3 regions of the Paenibacillus sp. V4I5 genome follow, and region 2 is predicted to be linked to each of the others. Evidence: a T-box and tRNA genes for the amino acid it is inferred to sense, from the RefSeq annotation. Region 2 holds a T-box; the other regions hold tRNA genes.
The links. A T-box is a leader RNA that pairs with one kind of tRNA and senses whether it is charged. The one in region 2 lies ahead of pheS (phenylalanine--tRNA ligase subunit alpha), so its partner is inferred to be a tRNA-Phe.

Region 1 (3,259 bases), 2.6 Mb from region 2:
TTCCTGCTTCAAGCACTTGCTCCTTAACGCCCTTCACCGCATCAGCCGTCATAGCGATAATGGGTGGAACTTTGTAGCCTATCTTTATGATTTGATGCGTAGCCTCATATCCGTCCATCACAGGCATTTGCAAGTCCATTAAAATGGCGTCATACCGCTTATATCCGACCATGTTTATATCTACCGCACCATTCTCCGCCATATCGACAAACACATCCCCTTCTCACTTAGAAATTCTTTGGCTACCATCTGATTGATCTCATTATGAGTTAGCAGAAGCACTCCATTTCCACATCAATTATATTGCCTTATGTATGAAAAAAACGTTCGGCTATACGGGCACTAAGCCAAAACTTTTCAGAATGCAGTACCACCAAGTGACGCACCTGCAAAAATAGACAGTCACCTAAGGCTCCTCGTGATCAAAGGGACTGCCCTTGTCGAAATCCTATTTAGTGATTAAACGACAAAAAAAGTGGATGATCAGGAAAGCTTCCTGTTCAACCACTTTACTTTATAATGCGATACCGGCGAGAGGACTCGAACCTCCACTCGTTAGAACTCGATTTTGAGTCGAGCGCGTCTGCCATTCCGCCACGCCGGCTTATACGGCGCACCTTGATGTGTTAAGGCGCGCCTGCAGTTAAGATGATAATGCCGAAGACCGGACTTGAACCGGTACGGTAGTCACCTACCGCAGGATTTTAAGTCCTGTGCGTCTGCCGATTCCGCCACTCCGGCTTAATTGAAAGCTCCGAACTGGAAGTAACTATACTACAATCCAGTTCGTCACTTTGGAATGCGCGTAGAGGGACTTGAACCCCCACGGTCGCCCGCTAGATCCTAAGTCTAGTGCGTCTGCCAATTCCGCCATACGCGCATGCTGTAAATAAGGCAAGTGAGTCATGTAGGATTCGAACCTACGACACCCTGATTAAAAGTCAGGTGCTCTACCAACTGAGCTAATGACTCATGTAAGACATGAGTTTTGAAAAAATGGGCGGACGACGGGACTTGAACCCGCGAATGCTGGATCCACAAACCAGTGCGTTAACCCCTTCGCCACGACCGCCATATGAATAAGTCTTGCTGAGTCCGAAAAGTACTCGGCGTTATTACAACGCTTCGCTTTTTTGGGTACTGTGGTGCCGTCGAGAGGACTTGAACCCCCAACCTACTGATTACAAGTCAGTTGCTCTACCAGTTGAGCTACAACGGCTTATTTAGTTATGGGGTCCCCGAAAAGTAATCGGAAACCTACTATACTTCACTTTTTGGGGTAAAGTGGTGGCTCGGGACGGAATCGAACCGCCGACACGAGGATTTTCAGTCCTCTGCTCTACCGACTGAGCTACCGAGCCATGCTTGATGATCACTTTTTGGTGTAAATGGCGGAGCTGACGGGATTCGAACCCGCGGTCTCCTGCGTGACAGGCAGGCATGTTAGGCCACTACACCACAGCTCCAGAATGTACATGATATGGTGAACGCTGACGGGATCGAACCGCCGACCCCTACCCTGTCAAGGTAGTGCTCTCCCAGCTGAGCTAAGCGTTCATGAGAAATATGCCCTTGTGGGGATTATTAATGACCCGTAGGGGACTCGAACCCCTGTTACCTCCGTGAAAGGGAGGTGTCTTAACCACTTGACCAACGGGCCTTACTTCCACGCAAAAGAGGCGGCAAAAAAAATACCCAACTAGTGGGTACTGCTTGGCAACGTTCTACTCTCCCAGAACCCTGCGGTTCAAGTACCATCGACGCTGGAGGGCTTAACGGTCGTGTTCGAGATGGGAACGCGTGGGTCCCCTCCGCCATCATCACCAAACAGTCAAAGCGTGTTTGCGCCTTGAAAACTAGATACGAAACTTGCGTAAAGTTAGAATTTTAGGTTTATTGGTTAAGCCCTCGACCGATTAGTATTCGTCAGCTGCATGCATTGCTGCACTTCCACCTCGAACCTATCAACCTCGTCGTCTACAAGGGGTCTTACATACTGGGAAATCTCATCTTGAGGGGGGCTTCGCGCTTAGATGCTTTCAGCGCTTATCCCCTCCGTACATAGCTACCCAGCGATGCCTCTGGCGAGACAACTGGTACACCAGCGGTACGTCCATCCCGGTCCTCTCGTACTAAGGACAGCTCCTCTCAAATTTCCTACGCCCGCGACAGATAGGGACCGAACTGTCTCACGACGTTCTGAACCCAGCTCGCGTACCGCTTTAATGGGCGAACAGCCCAACCCTTGGGACCTACTTCAGCCCCAGGATGCGATGAGCCGACATCGAGGTGCCAAACCTCCCCGTCGATGTGGACTCTTGGGGGAGATAAGCCTGTTATCCCCAGGGTAGCTTTTATCCGTTGAGCGATGGCCCTTCCATTCGGTACCACCGGATCACTAAGTCCGACTTTCGTCCCTGCTCGACTTGTAGGTCTCGCAGTCAAGCTCCCTTATGCCTTTGCACTCTGCGAATGATTTCCAACCATTCTGAGGGAACCTTTAAACGCCTCCGTTACATTTTAGGAGGCGACCGCCCCAGTCAAACTGCCCACCTGACACTGTCCCCATACCGGATCACGGTACCAGGTTAGAACTCCGATACGATCAGGGTGGTATCCCAACGATGCCTCCACCCAAGCTGGCGCTCAGGCTTCAAAGGCTCCCACCTATCCTGTACAGATCGTACCAAAGTCCAATATCAAGCTGCAGTAAAGCTCCATGGGGTCTTTCCGTCTTGTCGCGGGTAACCTGCATCTTCACAGGTATTAAAATTTCACCGGATCTCTCGTTGAGACAGCGCCCAAGTCGTTACGCCATTCGTGCGGGTCAGAATTTACCTGACAAGGAATTTCGCTACCTTAGGACCGTTATAGTTACGGCCGCCGTTTACTGGGGCTTCAATTCATAGCTTCGGAACCGAGGTCCCTAACCACTCCTCTTAACCTTCCAGCACCGGGCAGGCGTCAGCCCGTATACTTCGCCTTGCGGCTTCGCACAGACCTGTGTTTTTGCTAAACAGTCGCTTGGGCCTTTTCACTGCGGCCCCCTCGGGCTATTCACCCTACCGAGGCACCCCTTCTCCCGAAGTTACGGGGTCATTTTGCCGAGTTCCTTAACGAGAGTTCTTCCGCGCGCCTTAGAATTCTCTTCTCACCCACCTGTGTCGGTTTGCGGTACGGGCACCTTCGCCTGGCTAGAAGCTTTTCTTGGCAGTGTGAACTCATGACCTTCGGTACTTAAATTTCCCTCCCCATCACA
Region 2 (3,259 bases):
AGCATTTGTTTGCGAATTCCAATTTTATGGATGAATTGACCGGAAATAACGCTGGCCGCTATCATTGTGATCATGAGCGGCGTCATCACTGTACCGGAAGCCGAAGCACTGATACCGACGATGCCTTGCATGAAAAGCGGAACGAACATAATGGCTCCGAACATACCAACTGCCATAAGGAATCCTACGCCGTTAATTGTTGTAAAAGTTCTATTTTTAAACAAACGAACAGGGAGAATCGGCTCTTGTGCTTTACTCTCAATAATAACGAAGGATACCAAAGATACAATGGCTAGTACGAAAAGACCAATGATTTGCCAAGACAACCAAGCATATTCATTACCGCCAAATGTCAAAGCAAGCAGTAAGCTGACGACCCCAGTAATCATGGTAACTATACCGGGAATATCGAACTTTACTTTACCGATTGCTTTATGCTTCGGTAATGCGATAGAAATTAAGACAACTGCAAGGATACCGACTGGTAGGTTGATGTAAAATACCCAACGCCAGTCTAATGCGTCAACGATCCAGCCACCGACTTGGGGTCCGACTACTGACGATAAACCGAAAATCGCGCCGAATACGCCCTGCCATTTGGCACGCTGCTTACCAGTGAACAAATCCCCGATAATAATCATTGCCATAGGCATCATAATACCGCCGCCAATACCTTGTAAGCCACGGAACAAGATAAGCTCGGTCATATTCTGAGCCATCCCGCAAAGAGCTGAAGCCCCAATGAAGATAATAAGACCTGTTACATAGATAACGCGGCGGCCCATCAAGTCAGCCAATTTACCGGCAATAGGCACGACCACGGTTGAAGTCAGCATGTAAGCTGTCGTTAGCCAAGCCATCAACCCAAGTCCGCCGAGCTCACCGACGATACGCGGCATAGCTGTTCCGACAATGGTACCGTCTAATGCGCCAAATAGCATGGCAATAATAAGCCCTGTAAGCAGGAGACCTCGATTTTTGAGTTCTGGTGCTGCATTTGCTTCTATAGAATTCTCTGAAGCTGTTTTTTGTATGATTTCCACTTATACCACTCCTTGAATAAGATGAATTAATAAAAATCAGTAAGCTTTTCAAAGGCACTCACAAGAATGCGCATTTCTTCAGGTGGAAGCTGGGATAGTCCGCGTGCAATCACTTCTTTCTGGACATCTTCCGCCTGTTTGAGTATGGCCTTTCCGGTTTCGGTTATTTCAACCAACACAATACGTCGATCAGTTTCATGGTGTTTACGAATGACATGCCCACTTTGGACAAGTCGGTCAATCATAACGGTGATCGCACTTGGTTTAACGCCCAGCTTCTCAGCGAGATGAGTTTGTTTCGGCGTACCTTCTTTAGATATCATGAAGAGCATGAATAATTGTGGCCCCGTTAACTCTGAATCTAACTGGGTAAGTACGGTGTGGCTAATTTTTCGATGAGCCGTTTCAAATGTTGTTCGGAAACGATTGGTATAAGCTATTAATTCATCTTCCATATCCAAATCCTCCTTACATCTTAATTAAAGTATGAAATTATTAAACAATAAAATGTTTATATGAATTAATGTTTAAACTATTTAAATAAAATATACGCCGCTGATCATTCGAAGTCAACTGGGAAATTCATACCTGGGGGCTAGTTCACTTGCATATCAGGCATATCTTGCATATAATAATTGGTACATATATGTGAAAATGCTTTGACGGAGAAGAGTATGCAGTGCTTCTTGACAGGGAGGGAAAGCCAACGATTGAGAGCTATCCCCGAGAATCAGGCTGCAGAAGTTCGCTCCCGAGCAGTCCTTTGAACAGAAGCTTACTAACAGCTTCTCATTAGAGGGAACCGGACACATCGTCCGTTATCTGAAATGAAGTGAGAATCGTTTATTTGGCCTATCTGCCAATGAACGAATCTAATTAGGGTGGTACCACGGCTTTTCGTCCCTTGTAAGGGAGCGGAAAGTCTTTTTTGTGTTTTCATTTAGGGTGATACAGGGGCCTAATTCAGGAGGGATTTCGATGAAAGAGCGGTTAGAAGCTTTGAAGCAGGAAGCGCTGCAGGAGCTAAGCGGCGTACAAAGTCAGCAGGAGCTTAATGATCTACGTATTAAATATTTGGGTAAAAAAGGTCCACTAACCGAGGTGCTACGCGGTATGGGCGCATTAAGTGCGGAAGAAAGACCGGTTATCGGCCAAGTAGCGAACGACGTTCGTGCAGCTATCGAAACCGTCATTGAAGAAAAGCAAGCAGCTTACCAACAGCAAGAAACCGAGAACAGATTGCGAGCGGAAATGATTGACGTAACGCTGCCGGGTCGCCCTTCACAGCAAGGGGCCGTGCATCCTTTAAGCAAAGTTATCCAAGAAATTGAAGACATCTTCATTGGAATGGGCTACACAGTAGCAGAAGGTCCAGAGGTAGAGCAGGATTACTACAACTTTGAGGCGCTTAATCTGCCGAAGGATCACCCAGCTCGCGATATGCAGGACTCGTTCTATATCACGGATGAAATTCTAATGCGTACACAAACCTCCCCTGTTCAAGTTAGAACGATGGAGAAACGCAAAGGGGAAGTTCCGATCAAAATCATTTGTCCGGGGAAAGTATACCGCCGCGATGATGACGATGCGACACATTCCCACATGTTTACCCAAATCGAGGGGCTCGTCATTGACCGTAATGTACGGATGAGTGATCTGAAAGGAACGTTGCTTCAATTCGTTCAAGAGATGTATGGCAAAGAGACGAGAATTCGTTTGCGTCCAAGCTTCTTCCCATTCACAGAGCCAAGCGTTGAAGTTGATGTGAGCTGCGCAATGTGTGGCGGCGTTGGCTGCCGTACTTGTAAACAAACGGGCTGGTTAGAAATCCTCGGAGCGGGCATGGTACATCCGCGCGTTCTGGAGATGGGTGGATATGACCCGAAGGAATACACAGGTTTTGCATTCGGTATGGGCGTTGAGCGCATTGCGATGCTGAAATACGGGATTGAAGATATTCGTCATTTCTACACGAACGATTTGCGGTTCTTAAAGCAATTCTTACACTTGTAAGCATCAGGAAAAGGAGGGGTTAAGCATGAAGGTTTCTTATCAATGGTTATCGGAATATGTAGATGTATCAGGCTTCACAGCCGAGGATTTAGCAGAAAAACTTACCCGAAGCGGCATCGAAGTGGATATCGTGGAAGATCGCAATAAGGGTGTAACGAACGTAGTCGTTGGGTTTGTAAAATCACGCGAAAAACACCCAGACG
Region 3 (3,259 bases), 1.6 Mb from region 2:
ACACAGGTGGGTGAGAAGAGAATTCTAAGGCGCGCGGAAGAACTCTCGTTAAGGAACTCGGCAAAATGACCCCGTAACTTCGGGAGAAGGGGTGCCTCGGTAGGGTGAATAGCCCGAGGGGGCCGCAGTGAAAAGGCCCAAGCGACTGTTTAGCAAAAACACAGGTCTGTGCGAAGCCGCAAGGCGAAGTATACGGGCTGACGCCTGCCCGGTGCTGGAAGGTTAAGAGGAGTGGTTAGGGCGCAAGCCCGAAGCTATGAATTGAAGCCCCAGTAAACGGCGGCCGTAACTATAACGGTCCTAAGGTAGCGAAATTCCTTGTCAGGTAAATTCTGACCCGCACGAATGGCGTAACGACTTGGGCGCTGTCTCAACGAGAGATCCGGTGAAATTTTAATACCTGTGAAGATGCAGGTTACCCGCGACAAGACGGAAAGACCCCATGGAGCTTTACTGCAGCTTGATATTGGACTTTGGTACGATCTGTACAGGATAGGTGGGAGCCTTTGAAGCCTGAGCGCCAGCTTGGGTGGAGGCATCGTTGGGATACCACCCTGATCGTATCGGAGTTCTAACCTAGTACCGTGATCCGGTATGGGGACAGTGTCAGGTGGGCAGTTTGACTGGGGCGGTCGCCTCCTAAAATGTAACGGAGGCGTTTAAAGGTTCCCTCAGAATGGTTGGAAATCATTCGCAGAGTGCAAAGGCATAAGGGAGCTTGACTGCGAGACCTACAAGTCGAGCAGGGACGAAAGTCGGACTTAGTGATCCGGTGGTACCGAATGGAAGGGCCATCGCTCAACGGATAAAAGCTACCCTGGGGATAACAGGCTTATCTCCCCCAAGAGTCCACATCGACGGGGAGGTTTGGCACCTCGATGTCGGCTCATCGCATCCTGGGGCTGAAGTAGGTCCCAAGGGTTGGGCTGTTCGCCCATTAAAGCGGTACGCGAGCTGGGTTCAGAACGTCGTGAGACAGTTCGGTCCCTATCTGTCGCGGGCGTAGGAAATTTGAGAGGAGCTGTCCTTAGTACGAGAGGACCGGGATGGACGTACCGCTGGTGTACCAGTTGTCTCGCCAGAGGCATCGCTGGGTAGCTATGTACGGAGGGGATAAGCGCTGAAAGCATCTAAGCGCGAAGCCCCCCTCAAGATGAGATTTCCCAGTATGTAAGACCCCTTGTAGACGACGAGGTTGATAGGTTCGAGGTGGAAGTGCAGCAATGCATGCAGCTGACGAATACTAATCGGTCGAGGGCTTAACCAATAAACCTAAGATGAATTACTTTACGCAAGTTTCGTATCTAGTTTTCAGGGAATAATATTTCCTGAGTGTATATATATCTTGGAGAGATACCCAAGTGGCTATAAGGGGACCCTCTGCTAAGGGGTTAGACTGCGTAAGTGGTGCGAGGGTTCGAATCCCTCTCTCTCCGCCAGTTTCCAAATATATATACCTTTTATGTGGCGGCGTAGCTCAGCTGGCTAGAGCGTACGGTTCATACCCGTAAGGTCGGGGGTTCGAGCCCCTCTGCCGCTATCATAAAACCAATCCAGTCGGAGGCTTAGCTCAGCTGGGAGAGCATCTGCCTTACAAGCAGAGGGTCGGCGGTTCGATCCCGTCAGCCTCCACCATTTTTATCTTTATGCCGTTGTAGCTCAACTGGTAGAGCAACTGACTTGTAATCAGTAGGTTGGGGGTTCAAGTCCTCTCGACGGCACCATTTATAGTTTGGAGCTGTGGTGTAGTGGCCTAACATGCCTGCCTGTCACGCAGGAGACCGCGGGTTCGAATCCCGTCAGCTCCGCCATTTATTTTTTTTAGTAAATTAGGACAAGCTAAAGACAATTACATAAGGCTCGGTAGCTCAGTCGGTAGAGCAGAGGACTGAAAATCCTCGTGTCGGCGGTTCGATTCCGTCCCGAGCCATTGAGATGGTTGTGCTGCAACAATGCAGCATGGTTATCTCTCATCTGGAGGCTTAGTGAAGTGGCTAAACACGGCAGACTGTAAATCTGCTCTCTTCGAGTTCGGTGGTTCGAATCCATCAGCCTCCATTTTACCTTGAGTCATTAGCTCAGTTGGTAGAGCACCTGACTTTTAATCAGGGTGTCGTAGGTTCGAATCCTACATGACTCACTTTTATAAGTAAACGTTGAAGGCCGCGAGGTCTTTTTTTGTTTTATATAATCTCCAAAAGGCAGAGTTCGCCCCTTACATAAAGAAAAAGCATCCATAAGCAGGATGCTTTTTTCTATTTCAACTTGTCTGCAACGGACTTCATTTTTTGCTTCATAGAGGCCGGTTTGTCACGGCGATCGTCGATTTTGATAGATGTCGAGACTCGCTCTGCACCATTCGTAAAAGGGACTTCGTGGACGGCTCGAATGACTTCAAGCAATCGATCTATGGGACCCTCTAGAATGGTACCCATAGGTGTCATTTCAAAAGCGATATCGGAATGTTTCTCTAGTTCTTTGTGCAGATCTGCAACATAACCGCTAAGACTGGTGGTAGCTGTTCCTATAGGGATAATGGTGAATTCTGCGATAGCCATGGAGGTCACTTCTCCTTTCATTGTCTAAAGCTCTCTTCCATTGTAGATGAGTAACTACAGGCAATGCAATTCACCATGAAGCTAGCTTGCCAATTAAGAGCTAGCAAGTTCAATAATATAATCGGCAGTTCTAGCTGCAAGCGCCATGACCGTGTTGGTGGGATTCCCTCCACTGGAGGTTACGAAGAGACTCGCATCGCAAATGAACAAATTCGGGATGTCGTGGCTTTGACCGTAAGAATTGACGACGGAGGTAGCTGGATTATTCCCCATGCGGCAGCCGCCCATGAGATGCTGTGTATCAGATACCACGTAGGCAACCTCGCCTCCGGCTGCTTTGAGGATAAGTTTCATATTCTCTACAGCGTGATCGATTAATTTAAGATCGTTATCTCCATAATTGAAGGTCACGGAGGCACGAGGCATTCCGTTTTCATCTTTTTCAGCGGATAAGGAGATATGGTTGTCCCATTGTGGTAGCACTTCACCAACCATGGTTAAACGTCCATAATAGTTGTAATCCAGCATGATTTGCCTAAGCTGTGGCCCCCAGACGGGCTCGTGAGACGCTTTGCTGATCCCTTGAGCCATATCTATAGGTCTCGAGCCATGAGAATGAATCGTATAGCCACGTGCGAAGCCTCTGTGCGGATCAGTTTCATAGAAATCTTGTGTAGAGGCTAACACAGGTGTGCCTTTGT

Region 1: it encodes a tRNA-Phe, which carries the amino acid that the T-box ahead of pheS (phenylalanine--tRNA ligase subunit alpha) is inferred to sense. The anticodon was not compared.
Region 3: it encodes a tRNA-Phe, which carries the amino acid that the T-box ahead of pheS (phenylalanine--tRNA ligase subunit alpha) is inferred to sense. The anticodon was not compared.

What each region holds. Positions count from the first base shown of each region.
Region 1 is NZ_JAUSZB010000002.1:5,892,089-5,895,347, reverse strand. It holds gene QFZ78_RS28920 (response regulator) at 1-202, opposite strand, end outside; tRNA gene QFZ78_RS28915 (tRNA-Leu) at 526-604, opposite strand; tRNA gene QFZ78_RS28910 (tRNA-Leu) at 656-741, opposite strand; tRNA gene QFZ78_RS28905 (tRNA-Leu) at 801-880, opposite strand; tRNA gene QFZ78_RS28900 (tRNA-Lys) at 900-972, opposite strand; tRNA gene QFZ78_RS28895 (tRNA-His) at 1,000-1,072, opposite strand; tRNA gene QFZ78_RS28890 (tRNA-Thr) at 1,144-1,219, opposite strand; tRNA gene QFZ78_RS28885 (tRNA-Phe) at 1,286-1,361, opposite strand; tRNA gene QFZ78_RS28880 (tRNA-Asp) at 1,390-1,466, opposite strand; tRNA gene QFZ78_RS28875 (tRNA-Val) at 1,482-1,557, opposite strand; tRNA gene QFZ78_RS28870 (tRNA-Glu) at 1,589-1,660, opposite strand; rRNA gene rrf (5S ribosomal RNA) at 1,712-1,828, opposite strand; rRNA gene QFZ78_RS28860 (23S ribosomal RNA) at 1,897-3,259, opposite strand, start outside.
Region 2 is NZ_JAUSZB010000002.1:3,294,479-3,297,737, reverse strand. It holds gene QFZ78_RS16915 (MDR family MFS transporter) at 1-1,007, opposite strand, end outside; gene QFZ78_RS16910 (MarR family winged helix-turn-helix transcriptional regulator) at 1,070-1,498, opposite strand; T-box leader at 1,694-1,951, shown strand; gene pheS (phenylalanine--tRNA ligase subunit alpha) at 2,022-3,056, shown strand; gene pheT (phenylalanine--tRNA ligase subunit beta) at 3,082-3,259, shown strand, end outside.
Region 3 is NZ_JAUSZB010000002.1:4,871,322-4,874,580, forward strand. It holds rRNA gene QFZ78_RS24215 (23S ribosomal RNA) at 1-1,267, shown strand, start outside; tRNA gene QFZ78_RS24220 (tRNA-Ser) at 1,348-1,439, shown strand; tRNA gene QFZ78_RS24225 (tRNA-Met) at 1,467-1,540, shown strand; tRNA gene QFZ78_RS24230 (tRNA-Val) at 1,560-1,635, shown strand; tRNA gene QFZ78_RS24235 (tRNA-Thr) at 1,649-1,724, shown strand; tRNA gene QFZ78_RS24240 (tRNA-Asp) at 1,735-1,811, shown strand; tRNA gene QFZ78_RS24245 (tRNA-Phe) at 1,858-1,930, shown strand; tRNA gene QFZ78_RS24250 (tRNA-Tyr) at 1,977-2,058, shown strand; tRNA gene QFZ78_RS24255 (tRNA-Lys) at 2,068-2,140, shown strand; gene QFZ78_RS24260 (MTH1187 family thiamine-binding protein) at 2,256-2,558, opposite strand; gene QFZ78_RS24265 (GMC family oxidoreductase) at 2,652-3,259, opposite strand, start outside.